Regions from separate parts of the Streptomyces sp. C11-1 genome, predicted to be linked through region 1. Evidence: riboswitches for the same ligand, from Rfam matches in the RefSeq annotation. Region 1 holds a riboswitch; each other region holds the start of a gene.
What was found. Region 1 has a riboswitch for cyclic di-AMP ahead of RI138_RS11815 (transglycosylase family protein). Riboswitches for the same ligand answer to the same signal wherever they lie in the genome.

Region 2: it holds a riboswitch for cyclic di-AMP, as region 1 does, so the genes downstream of both, RI138_RS26240 (M23 family metallopeptidase) here and RI138_RS11815 (transglycosylase family protein) in region 1, are expected to answer to the same signal.
Region 3: it holds a riboswitch for cyclic di-AMP, as region 1 does, so the genes downstream of both, RI138_RS30955 (LysM peptidoglycan-binding domain-containing protein) here and RI138_RS11815 (transglycosylase family protein) in region 1, are expected to answer to the same signal.

What each region holds. Positions count from the first base shown of each region.
Region 1 covers NZ_CP134500.1:2,692,473-2,696,375, reverse strand. The annotation lists gene RI138_RS11820 (transglycosylase family protein) at 1-1,056, shown strand, start outside; cyclic di-AMP (ydaO/yuaA leader) riboswitch at 1,347-1,501, shown strand; gene RI138_RS11815 (transglycosylase family protein) at 1,507-2,202, shown strand; gene eno (phosphopyruvate hydratase) at 2,560-3,840, shown strand.
Region 2 covers NZ_CP134500.1:5,933,046-5,936,948, reverse strand. The annotation lists gene RI138_RS26250 (HPr family phosphocarrier protein) at 1-92, shown strand, start outside; gene RI138_RS26245 (GntR family transcriptional regulator) at 272-979, opposite strand; gene RI138_RS26240 (M23 family metallopeptidase) at 1,201-2,016, opposite strand; cyclic di-AMP (ydaO/yuaA leader) riboswitch at 2,029-2,195, opposite strand; gene RI138_RS26235 (M16 family metallopeptidase) at 2,417-3,787, opposite strand; gene RI138_RS26230 (M16 family metallopeptidase) at 3,814-3,903, opposite strand, start outside.
Region 3 covers NZ_CP134500.1:7,015,194-7,019,096, forward strand. The annotation lists gene RI138_RS30950 (FAD-dependent oxidoreductase) at 1-1,215, opposite strand, end outside; cyclic di-AMP (ydaO/yuaA leader) riboswitch at 1,698-1,856, shown strand; gene RI138_RS30955 (LysM peptidoglycan-binding domain-containing protein) at 1,860-2,714, shown strand; gene RI138_RS30960 (PucR family transcriptional regulator) at 2,792-3,903, opposite strand, start outside.

The DNA of each region.
Region 1 (3,903 bases):
AACGGCAGACACCGCCGCCCTCGCCAGGCACCCGCCATCGTCGTCGCCGCAGGCGTCACGGGATCGGCCATCGCCATCCCGCTGCTCGGCGCGAGCGGCGCACACGCGGCCGAGTCCGCCACCTGGGACCGGGTCGCGGAGTGCGAGAGCGGCGGCATGTGGAGCGCCGATCTCGGCAACGGCTACTACGGCGGGCTCCAGTTCTCGCAGGAGACCTGGTCGGCGTACGGCGGCACCACGTACGCGCCCCGGGCCGACCTCGCCAGTCGCTCGCAGCAGATCGCCGTCGCCGAGAAGGTCCTGGACGACCAGGGGGCGAAGGCCTGGCCGAGCTGCGCGGTGATCTCTGGCCTCGCGGTGGACGGCAGCCTGCCGGGAGTCGACCCGGGCACCGCGCCCTCGGGTGAGCCGACGTCAGCCCCGACCGACGGGACGGACGCATCCGGCGAGACGGGTGAATCGAACACGGTCGACCAGGCTGATGGAAGCGGCAGGGGCGACGGGGACGACAAGGACGACAAGGGCAATAAGGGAAGTAAGGGCGATACGCCTGATGCGTCCGCCGGTGCGGGCGACGCCGCCAAGGGTGACGGCGACGGCGGTGCGGGGGAGGAGAGCGGTGACCCCGCCCCCTCGACGACCCCTTCCGCCCCGCCGGCGTCCGAGGTGCCCGACGCCTCGGAGCCCTCCACCGCCCCCGACGCCTCGACGGGCGACGAGCGCGAGGCCGGCGGCAAGCACCGGGGCGCCCCCGCGCCCGAGGAGGCCGACGCCGCGGGCGGGGGCGGCCCCCGTGAGTCCGGCCGGCACGCTTCGCGGGGCGAGGGCGACGTGCGGGACGGCGGCGCGGCCGCCGGTGACTACGTCGTGCAGCCCGGGGACAACCTCTGGGCGATTGCTGACGCACAGAAACTTCCCCAGGGCTGGACCGGTCTGTACGAGGCCAACAAGGACCTCCTGGGCTCCGACCCGGACCTGATCCTCCCCGGTCAGAGCCTGGACGTGGGGCTGGGGCAGGGTGCTTCCGAGGCCGCGGGGGAGCCCGCCGCCAACTGATTCAAATTCGGGAAAACGCCCCGAAATCCCGGGCAGTTCAGAGGCCTATGTCCACTTTTGTGTAAGTGAGACATGGGTCTCTTTGCTTCAACTGACCCAGCTCGCCCGGCTCGTCCGCACGCATCGCCTCCGACCTGCGGAAACGGTCTGCCGCTCCTGGCGAGTTCGGGCTTATTGCCCCCTATGTCCATCTTTGAATGTCGGGGTTGCCTGTGTTTACGGTCGGAACCGCTCGCACCGCGGGCCCCGTCGACCGTCACGCCGAATCCTGCCGTCGGTCGAGGGGAACAGACGCGTAAGCGCCGTAGGCAGGAGCGGGGGAACCAAGGTAGGCCGCCGGATCCGTACGGGACCGGCTTGGGGTGAAGTCGTGCGAGCCGCGCGACCGGGCAACTCATCAGCCCGAACCCGACAGCTCACCTCGTAGGCGTCGGTGAGGAGATTCGTTCCATGCTGCTGAACAGCAAGGGCAAGCACCGCCGCCCGTCCAAGGCCGTCCGTCTCGCCACCCTCGCGGGTGTCGCCGGTGCCGCCGTCGCCGTCCCGCTGATGGGTGCGACCAGCGCTTCCGCGGCCTCCGTCGAGACCTGGGACGCCGTCGCCCGGTGCGAGTCCGGCGGCAACTGGTCCATCAACACCGGCAACGGCTACTACGGCGGGCTCCAGTTCTCGCAGTCCAGCTGGGCCGCCGCCGGAGGTACGCAGTACGCCCCGCGCGCCGACCTGGCCACCAAGGGCCAGCAGATCGCCACCGCCGAGAAGCTCCTCGACATGCAGGGCCCGGGCGCCTGGGCCTGCGCCGGTGCGGGCGGTCTCACCAACGACGGTGTGGACCCGGGTGTGAACACCGGCTCCGGCCAGGCGCAGCCCGAGCGCCAGGCCGAGCAGCCCACCACGCGCAGCGAGCAGCGCACCGCTCCGCAGGCCGAGAAGAAGGCCGAGAGCAAGGAGACCGTCACCACCCCGACCGGCGAGAAGGTCAAGAAGGGTGATGGCGAGTACGAGGTCAAGCCCGGCGACACGCTGAGCAGCATCGCCGAGAAGGAAGACGTCAAGGGCGGCTGGAGCAAGCTCTTCAAGCTCAACGACGACATCGTCGAGGACGCGGACCTGATCTTCCCGGGTCAGCAGCTCCACCTGAAGTAGAACGCCGTCTCTCCTCCCCGGAGGGAGGATGTCCGGCGGCCCCCTCCCTCGCACGGCTCCCCGGCCCGGCGCGCTCACCCCCGTGCGCGCCGGGCCGGGGTCTTTGGGCGTGCGGGGCGCGGGTGCGGCGTGCGCCAGGGGCCGGATGCGTTCACCTCTTGTCGGCAGCTTGCCGGCAGTACTTGTTACTGCTCAGTAGATTTTTGGAGTTTTGTCCCGTCATGCGGGTCCTTGGGTCCTTTTTCGTCCCAGGAGGCGGGCGGTCGGCCGGCTCACGCGGCCGGGCCGGTTAGGCTCGTGTCGCAAGGCCACAGTGACCCTGCACAACCAGTGTCATATCCCAGAAGGAGATGCCTCGTGCCGTCCATCGACGTCGTCGTAGCCAGGGAAATCCTCGACTCCCGGGGGAACCCCACGGTCGAGGTCGAGGTTGGCCTCGACGACGGCAGTACGGGTCGTGCTGCCGTTCCGTCCGGCGCCTCCACCGGTGCGTTCGAGGCCATCGAGCTTCGCGACGGTGACCCCAACCGCTACCAGGGCAAGGGTGTCGAGAAGGCCGTCCTCGCCGTCATCGAGCAGATCGGCCCGGAGCTCGTCGGGTACGACGCCACCGAGCAGCGCCTCATCGACCAGGCGATGTTCGACCTGGACGCCACCGAGAACAAGGCCTCGCTCGGCGCGAACGCCATCCTCGGCGTCTCGCTGGCCGTCGCCCACGCCGCCTCCGAGGCGTCCGACCTGCCGCTCTTCCGCTACCTCGGCGGCCCGAACGCGCACCTGCTGCCCGTTCCGATGATGAACATCCTGAACGGCGGCTCGCACGCCGACTCCAACGTGGACATCCAGGAGTTCATGATCGCCCCGATCGGCGCGGAGTCCTTCTCCGAGGCCCTGCGCTGGGGTGCGGAGATCTACCACACGCTGAAGAAGGTCCTCAAGACCAAGGGCCTGTCCACCGGACTCGGCGACGAGGGCGGCTTCGCCCCGAACCTGGAGTCCAACCGCGCCGCCCTGGACCTCATCGTCGAGGCCATCAAGGAGGCCGGCTACGTCCCGGGCCGTGACGTGGCGCTCGCGCTCGACGTGGCCGCCTCCGAGTTCTACAAGGACGGCGTCTACGAGTTCGAGGGCAAGTCCCGCTCGGCCGCCGAGATGACCGAGTACTACGAGGAGCTCGTCTCCGCGTACCCGCTGGTCTCCATCGAGGACCCGCTGTACGAGGACGACTGGGCGGGCTGGAAGATCATCACCGACCGCATCGGCTCCAGGGTCCAGATCGTCGGCGACGACCTCTTCGTCACCAACCCGGAGCGCCTGGCCCGTGGCATCGAGGAGGGCTCCGCCAACGCCCTGCTCGTCAAGGTCAACCAGATCGGTTCGCTGACCGAGACCCTGGACGCCGTCGAGCTGGCCCAGCGCAACGGCTTCAAGTGCATGATGTCGCACCGCTCCGGCGAGACCGAGGACGTCACCATCGCCGACCTCGCCGTCGCCGTGAACTGCGGCCAGATCAAGACCGGTGCCCCGGCCCGCTCGGACCGCGTCGCCAAGTACAACCAGCTGCTGCGCATCGAGGAGATCCTCGACGACGCCGCGGTGTACGCGGGCCGCTCCGCCTTCCCGCGCTTCAAGGGCTGACCCGTAGCCCCGAGACGGTAGCCTCCGCCCGTCCCCGCACCCGGTCCCGTACCGTGTGCGGGG
Region 2 (3,903 bases), 3.2 Mb from region 1:
TCGCGTCCGACGCGGATGACGCCGAGGCCGCTCTGGACCGGCTGGCGAAGCTGGTCGCCGAGGGGCTGGAAGAGCTTCCCGAGACCGTCTGACCCGTCCCGCCCGCCCCACGGGCGATCCGTCCGCCCCCACCGGACGGAAATACGTGAGAGCCGCGACCCCTTGCCGGGGCTGCGGCTCTTTCGCTTTCCGGAGATATCCGCGCACCGTGAATTCGGGCAGCACGAATACCGCCCTCCGTAATTACTCCCCTTTGTATACGGCGCGATTGTTAATGACGGGCACTCGCGATGTTTACGCCAGGTTGCGAAGTGCTCACCCGGGACCCGGCGGAGGCGCGGCGCCCGGGCCGGTCCGGGCGGCGGAGCCGGTGGGCCGCCGCCGCGCGTTCCGCATGCTGGGCGGTGAGCGCCCTGGCCCGCTCGGCGTCGCCCCGTGCCACGGCGTCCACGATGGCGCCGTGCTCGGCCCAGGAGTCGGCCGGGCGGACCGGCTGTTCGACCGCGTACATCCAGGCGGTCTTGTGCCGGAGCTGGGTGAGCAGCGCGATCAGGCCTGGGCTGCCGGAGGCCTGGGCGAGGGTCTCGTGGAACCAGCCGCCCAGCGAGCGCAGATCCTCGCCCTCGCCCCGGCGGGCCCGCTCCTGACCGAGTCTCACCAGCCCGCGGAGCACCTTGAGGTGGGCGTCCGTACGGCGCTGGGCGGCGCGCGCGGCACCCAGCGGCTCCAGGAGCATCCGCACCTCCAGCAGGTCTGCCGCCTCCTGCTCGGTGGGCTCGGCGACACAGGCGCCGGCGTGTCTGCGGGTGACGACGAAGCCCTCGGACTCCAGGGTGCGCAGCGCCTCGCGGACCGGGACGCGGGAGACCCCGTACCGCCGGGCCAGCAGCTCCTCGGTGAGGCGGCTGCCGCGCTCGTAGACACCGGAGACGATGTCGTCACGGATTGCCGTGCATACCGAATGCGCGGGAATGCGCATGTCCGAACCTCCGCCTTAATCCCCGCGAAACGCGGCCGCCCGACGTCTGTTCCGTGACTCTATTGCAATCCGCCGGAATTTCCGACGGCAGGCCGGAATCCATGGATATCCACTGGCCGAAGAAGGCCTGTTGCACAACCCGGTACGAGGGATTCCGCCGGAATTGCCGAAGGCCCCGGCGGGGAGCCGGGGCCTTCGGGAAGCGGGGTGCGCGGGTGGGGTCAGACGTTCAGACCGTGGGAGCGCAGGTAGCCGACGGGGTCCATGTCGGAGCCGTAGTCGGGGGTGGTCCGGGCCTCGAAGTGCAGGTGCGGGCCGGTGGAGTTGCCGGTGGAGCCGGACAGGCCGATCTGCTGACCGGAGGCGACGCTCTGGCCGACGGAGACGCCGATCGAGGAGAGGTGGCCGTACTGGGTGTACGTGCCGTCCGCCATCCGGAGCACGATGTTGTTGCCGTACGCACCGCCCCAGCCGGCCTCGACGACCGTGCCGGCGCCGACCGCGACGACGGAGCTGCCGGAGGGGGCCATGAAGTCCACGCCGGAGTGGCTGCCGGATGACCAGAGCGAACCGCCCGCCTTGTAGCCGGTGGTGACGTGGGATCCGGCGACCGGGAGGTGGAAGGCGTTCAGGCGGGCGCGCTCGGCGGCGCGGGCGGCGCGGGCCTTCTCCTCGCGGATCTCCTTGGCGCGGGCCTCGGCCTTGCGCTCGGCCTCCGCCTTCGCCTTGGCCTTGGCGGCCTCGGCCTTGGCTTCGGCGGCGGCCTTGGCCTTCGCCTTGGCGATCGCTTCGGCCTGCTGCTGCTGCGCCTCCGCCTGGGCGTCGATCTGCTCGGCGAGGGTGGCGTCGAGGGCGATGGTCTGGGTGAGGCCGGTGTCGACGACCTTGGGCGCCTCGGCGTCCGCGGCGAGGGCCGGAGAGGCCAGCGAGCCGAGGACTCCGGTGGTGGTCAGAGCCGCGATTCCGGCGGCCTGGGCGCTCCGGCGCGTGAGGCGGCTCGGGGCACGGTGCTTCCCGGTGGCACGGGTGAACGCCATGAAGAGGCTGATCCTTTCCTTCCCTCTCGCCTACCGGGTTAGCTGACGGGTTCGGAGCAGGAAGGTCTCCTACGGATCGCCGCGCCGGGTGTGGCGCGGATCTCCGATTCACCCCAGGGACTGCGTGGGTCCCCGGCTCCCCAGGCTCGCGCCTGACGGGGACTCGGCGATCGCTGCCCGGCGCCGCGGATGCGGCATACGGGTGACGGACAGCGGAGCCGACGCTAAGCGGGCCGCCTTCCCATCACCAAACGGACAAGGGGATTTGTCGCACATCCCACAGGGCAGACAGGCAACTTATCCACCAAAGTTGATGAACTGCCCTAATCGGGCAAAAGGGAGGACCCCGACGAACTATTGTTCGCCGAGGTCCTGTTTGCCCCGTTACAGTGCGCTTGCGTCAGCCGGTGACGACGGACACCTCTCCGATGCCGAGCGCCTTTACGGGCTCCGCGATCTGAGCGGCATCCCCCACCAGGACCGTGACCAGCCGGTCCACCGGGAAGGCGTTGACGACGGCGGCGGTCGCCTCCACCGTGCCCGTCTCGGCGAGCCGGGCGTAGAGGTGGGCCTGATAGTCGTCGGGGAGGTGCTGCTCGACCTGGTCGGCCAGGGTGCTCGCGACGGAGGCGGCGGTCTCGAACTTCAGCGGGGCGACGCCCACCAGGTTCTGCACGGCCGTCTCGCGCTCGGCGTCGGTCAGCCCCTCGGCGGCCAGCGTCCGCAGGACCTTCCAGAGGTCCTCCAGCGCCGGTCCGGTGGACTCGGTGTCCACCGAGCCGCTGATCGCGAGCATGGCCGCGCCGCCCGAGTCGGGGCCGCTGGAGCGCAGCACCTGGGCGAAGGCGCGCACACCGTAGGTGTAGCCCTTCTCCTCGCGCAGGACCCGGTCCAGCCGGGAGGTGAGGGTCCCGCCCAGGCAGTACGTGCCGAGCACCTGTGCGGGCCACACGCTCTCGTGCCGGTCGGCGCCGATCCGGCCGATCAGCAGCTGGGTCTGGACCGCGCCGGGGCGGTCCACGATGACCACACGGCCGGTGTCGTCCGCGGTGATCGGCGGGACCGGGCGGGCCTGGCCCGCGTTGCCCGACCAGTCGCCGAGGGTGTCGGCCAGCAGCTCGTCCAGGTCGATGCCGGTGAGGTCACCGACGATCACGGCGGTCGCGGTCGACGGGCGGACGTGGGCGTCGAAGAAGGCACGCACCGCGGCCGCGTCGATCCGGCGCACCGTCTCCTCGGTGCCCAGACGCGGGCGGGACATCCGGGCGGTGGCCGGGAAGAGCTCCTTGGAGAGCTGCTTGGCAGCGCGCCGGGACGGGTTGGCCTGCTCGTGCGGGATCTCGTCGAGGCGGTTGCCGACGAGGCGCTCGATCTCGCTCTCGGCGAAGGCCGGGGCTCGCAGCGCCTCGGCGACCAGACCGAGGGCCTTGGCCAGCCGGGAGGCCGGGACCTCCAGGGAGACCCGGACACCGGGGTGGTCGGCGTGCGCGTCCAGGGTGGCGCCGCAGCGCTCAAGCTCGGCGGCGAACTCCTCGGCGCTGTGCTTGTCGGTGCCCTCGGACAGCGCCCGCGACATGATCGTGGCCACGCCGTCCAGGCCCTCGGGCTCGGCCTCCAGCGGCGCGTCCAGGAAGATCTCCACGGCGACGACCTGCTGGCCGGGGCGGTGGCAGCGCAGCACGGTCAGCCCGTTGGGCAGGGCGCCTCGCTCGGGTGCGGGAAAGGCCCACGGCCGGGCGGTGCCCGGGGTCGGCTGCGGGTGGTAGTCCATGGCTACTCCAGTCACGGCGGCGTCGCTCACTTGTCCGCCCCCTCGGGTGCTTCGGTGCCTGCCGTGTCCTCGACGGCCCCGTCGTCCTCGGCCGGCTCGATGGGCTCGTAGACCAG
Region 3 (3,903 bases), 4.3 Mb from region 1:
GGCCTCGACGGCCTCGGGGGCGGGCGTAGCCGGCTCGGGCAGCCGACCGGCGGCGCGGTCCTCCAGGAGGCAGGCCACCGTCTCGTTTGCGTCGCCCTTCGTGTGGCCGATCAGGCCGATCGGACCGCGCTTGATCCAGCCCGTGACGTAGACCGAGGCCATGTGCTCGTCCCCGGAGATGACCCGGCCCGCCTCGTGCGGGACGGTGCCGGAGGCCACGTCGAAGGGGAGCTTGGGCAGCTCCTCCGAGTAGTAGCCGACGGCGCGGTAGACGCTCTGGACGTCCCAGTCGGTGAACTCTCCGGTGCCCCGGACATTGCCGGTGCCGTCCAGCTCGGTGCGCTCGGTGCGCAGCGCCGCGACCTTGCCGTCCTCGCCGAGGATCTCGACGGGGGACTCGAAGAAGTGCAGGAACAGCTTGTGCGGGCGGTCGCCGACATCGCGGATCGCCCAGTTCTCCAGGGTCTGCGCGACCATGTTGGCCTGCTTGTTCTCCCGGCGGGTCGCGATGGAGCCCTCGTCGTACTCGATGTCCTCGGGGTTGACGATGACTTCGATGTTGGGGGAGTGGTCCAGCTCCCGCAGCTCCATCGGGCTGAACTTGGCCTGCGCCGGGCCACGCCGACCGAAGACATGCACCTCCAGCGCCTTGTTCGCCTTGAGGCCCTGGTACACGTTGTCCGGGATCTCGGTGGGCAGCAGCTCGTCCGCCGTCTTGGCCAGGACCCGGGCCACGTCCAGCGCCACGTTGCCCACGCCGAGGACGGCGACCTTCTCCGCGGTGAGCGGCCAGGTGCGGGGGACCTCGGGGTGACCGTCGTACCAGGAGACGAACTCGGCCGCGCCGTAGGAGCCGTCCAGTTCGATGCCGGGGATGTCGAGCGCCCGGTCGGCCTCGGCGCCGGTGGAGAAGATCACGGCGTCGTAGAACGAGCGCAGGTCGTCCAGGCCGATGTCGTTCGGGTAGCTGACGTTCCCGAAGAGGCGGATCTGCGGCTTGTCCAGCACCTGGTGGAGGGCCTTGACGATGCCCTTGATCCGGGGGTGGTCGGGGGCGACGCCGTAACGGATCAGGCCGAAGGGCGCGGGCATGCGCTCGAAGAGGTCGATGGAGACCCCCGGGTCCTGGCAGACCTCGGATTTGAGCAGCGCGTCCGCAGCGTAGATACCGGCGGGGCCGGCTCCGACAATGGCGACGCGGACGGGGCGTGTCATGGCGTGGTGTTCCTTCGGGGCGGGCGAACGCGGGCAGGTACAGCGTACGTCGGAGGTAAGGGTTGGCTTACTAGTCTCCACCCCACACCGTAAGCGATCGCCCGGCGAGCCCTTCGACCGGCCCTGGCCAGTGTGCCCGATAAGTCCATTTCGTCATGTCGATATGGTCGATTTACCTCTTTTAGAAACTCTCATCCATAAAAGGCTCATTGGGGTGCTTGAGGCTTTTGCCTGCCCGTGTTTTCGCCATCTCCGGTGGACGTGGTGAGCGTCACGTCGTGGGGCGCGGACGGTGATCCGGAGGGTTCGGTTCCCTTCTGCGCGAAGAAAGTTGACGCGGTGACGGTGCGGCCCTCGACGGAAATCCTCTGTTTCGATCATGCGGAAAAACAGCAATGCGGAATGCGGGGCTTGTTCTGTTCGGCGTTTCTCGCCTACCGTCACCGTCAATCCGGATGGAACGCCGAATCCTGCCGCCGTCCGGGAATCCGAAACCCACTCACGTACGGCAGGAGCGGGGGACCCAGGTAAGTCGCCGAACCGTTACCGGAACGGCTTGGGGTGAAGTCGCATGCCCATGCGGCCAGACATCTCCCGTCTGAACCCGACAGCTCACCTCGCAGGCGCCGGAGAGGAAATTCCCCATGCCCGCACAGGGTAAGCACCGCCGTCCCAAGTCCACCTCGCTGAGTCGCGGCCTCGCCGCCGTGACCACAGGCGGAGCCGTTCTCGCCCTCCCGGTGATCGGCGCCACCACCGCCTTCGCGGCCCCCGCCCCGGCCGCCCAGCAGCAGGCCGTGGCCCCGGTCTCCGTGGCCGCCCAGGTGAATTCCGCAGCCAAGGCCGCTTCCGGGGCCACCGCGAAGGCCGCGCCCGCCAAGCATTCCGTGGCGGCCGGGGAAAGCCTTTCCAAGATCGCCCGCGAATACTCCGTCAGTGGCGGCTGGAAGAAGCTCTACGAAGGGAACCGGAAGGTCATCGGCGGTAATCCCGACCTCATTCACCCGGGTCTCACGCTGACCATCGGCGCCAAGGCTGCCGCCCCGTCGGAGAACAAGCCCGGCAAGGCTTCCGCGAGCGCCGCCCGCGGTGAGTCGGCTGACCGCGCCGACCGTTCCGAGCGCGCCGAAGCCCCGGTGGCGAAGGCCGCCCCGGCCGCCGAGAAGCCGACCGCGTACACGAACGACCTCGACGGCTGGATCAAGGAGTCGCTGGCGATCATGGCCGAGCGCGGCATCCCCGGCAGCTACGACGGCATCCACCGCAACATCATGCGCGAGTCCTCCGGCAACCCGAACGCCATCAACAACTGGGACTCCAACGCCGCCAAGGGGACCCCGTCCAAGGGCCTGCTCCAGGTCATCGACCCGACCTTCCAGGCCTACCACGTGCCCGGCACCTCGACCGACAGCTACGACCCGGTCGCCAACATCACCGCCGCGTGCAACTACGCCGCCGACCGCTACGGCTCGATCGACAACGTCTTCGGCGCCTACTGACCGAGGCGCGGAGACCGGAAGGCGGTGCCACCCGTTCGCGGGGTGGCACCGCCTTCCGCCGTTTCCCGCTCCCGCCGTCAGGTACGCCGGTAGGTGCGGCCGCCGCGCCGGGGCAGGGCCCGCGGGTCGTCCGCGCCGTCGGTGGCCGCGGTGGTTTCGAGAGCCAGGTGGAGCTCGGCGCGGACGGCGGCGTCATCGAGGTTCCGGTCGAGGTGCTCGGCGCACTGGGCGAGCCAGACCGTCAGAGTGGTGCGGTGGACGTGCAGTTCGGTCGCGGCGGGCGCGGTCTTCGCGTGGTGGCGCAGCCAGCAGGCCAGCGCGATCCGCAGGTGCGGTTCGAGACCGCCGACCAGAGCGGTGGCCCAGGCGAGGGCGGGGGCGGTGTCGAGGATTCCGGCGGGCAGGGTCTTCAGCCGGGCCGGACCGTACGGGCCTGCGGTCGCTGGGCTTCCCGGCGGCGTCCGGCCCGAGCCCTCCTGCCCGCCGTCGTGACCGTGGCCGGGGTGGTCGCCGGAGGCGGGAGCGCGCAGGGCGAGGAGCAGATGGGCCCGCACGGTGGCGTCGTCGAGGTCCGTGCCGAGCAGGGCGGTCAGCTCGCGCAGCCGGGTGCGGAGGGTACCGGCGGAGAGGCCGAGCGCGGCGGCGGCGCGCGGGGTGCTGCCGGTGCGCAGCCACACCAGGAGCAGGTGCCGGTGCTGCGGCGTGAGCGGGCCGAGGACGGCGGCAGCCCACCGGCTGTAGGAGCCGGGGTCCAGGAGGCGCACGAGCTGCGTGGCGCCCACGGCATCGGCGGGGACGACACGGCGGGCGGGGGTGGCGCTGTGCCGGGCGGCGGCCGCGTCCGCGTGCGCGGTGGGCATGTCCGCGAGCGGGAGCGGTCCGGCGAGGCCCGCGAGGAGGTGGTGGCGTTCGCTGACCCGGGAGACCAGGCGGAGGATCCGCCCGTTGTCCTGGCCGCGGTGGAGTTCGGCGACCAGGAGCTCGCCGTCCAGCTCGCCGATCAGGGCGCAGGAGCCGCTGTGCCCGGCGAGGGAGGGGCGGGCGGCGCGCCAGAGGACCTGGTGGGCGGTGGGTACGTCGGGGCCGGTGAGCCGGTAGACCGTGACATGCGTGAGGCCGTCGGCGCCCAGGGTGTCGGTGACGGCGGTGGTGTGGCCGCCAAGGAGCAGCCGGAGCAGCGTGGAGTGCA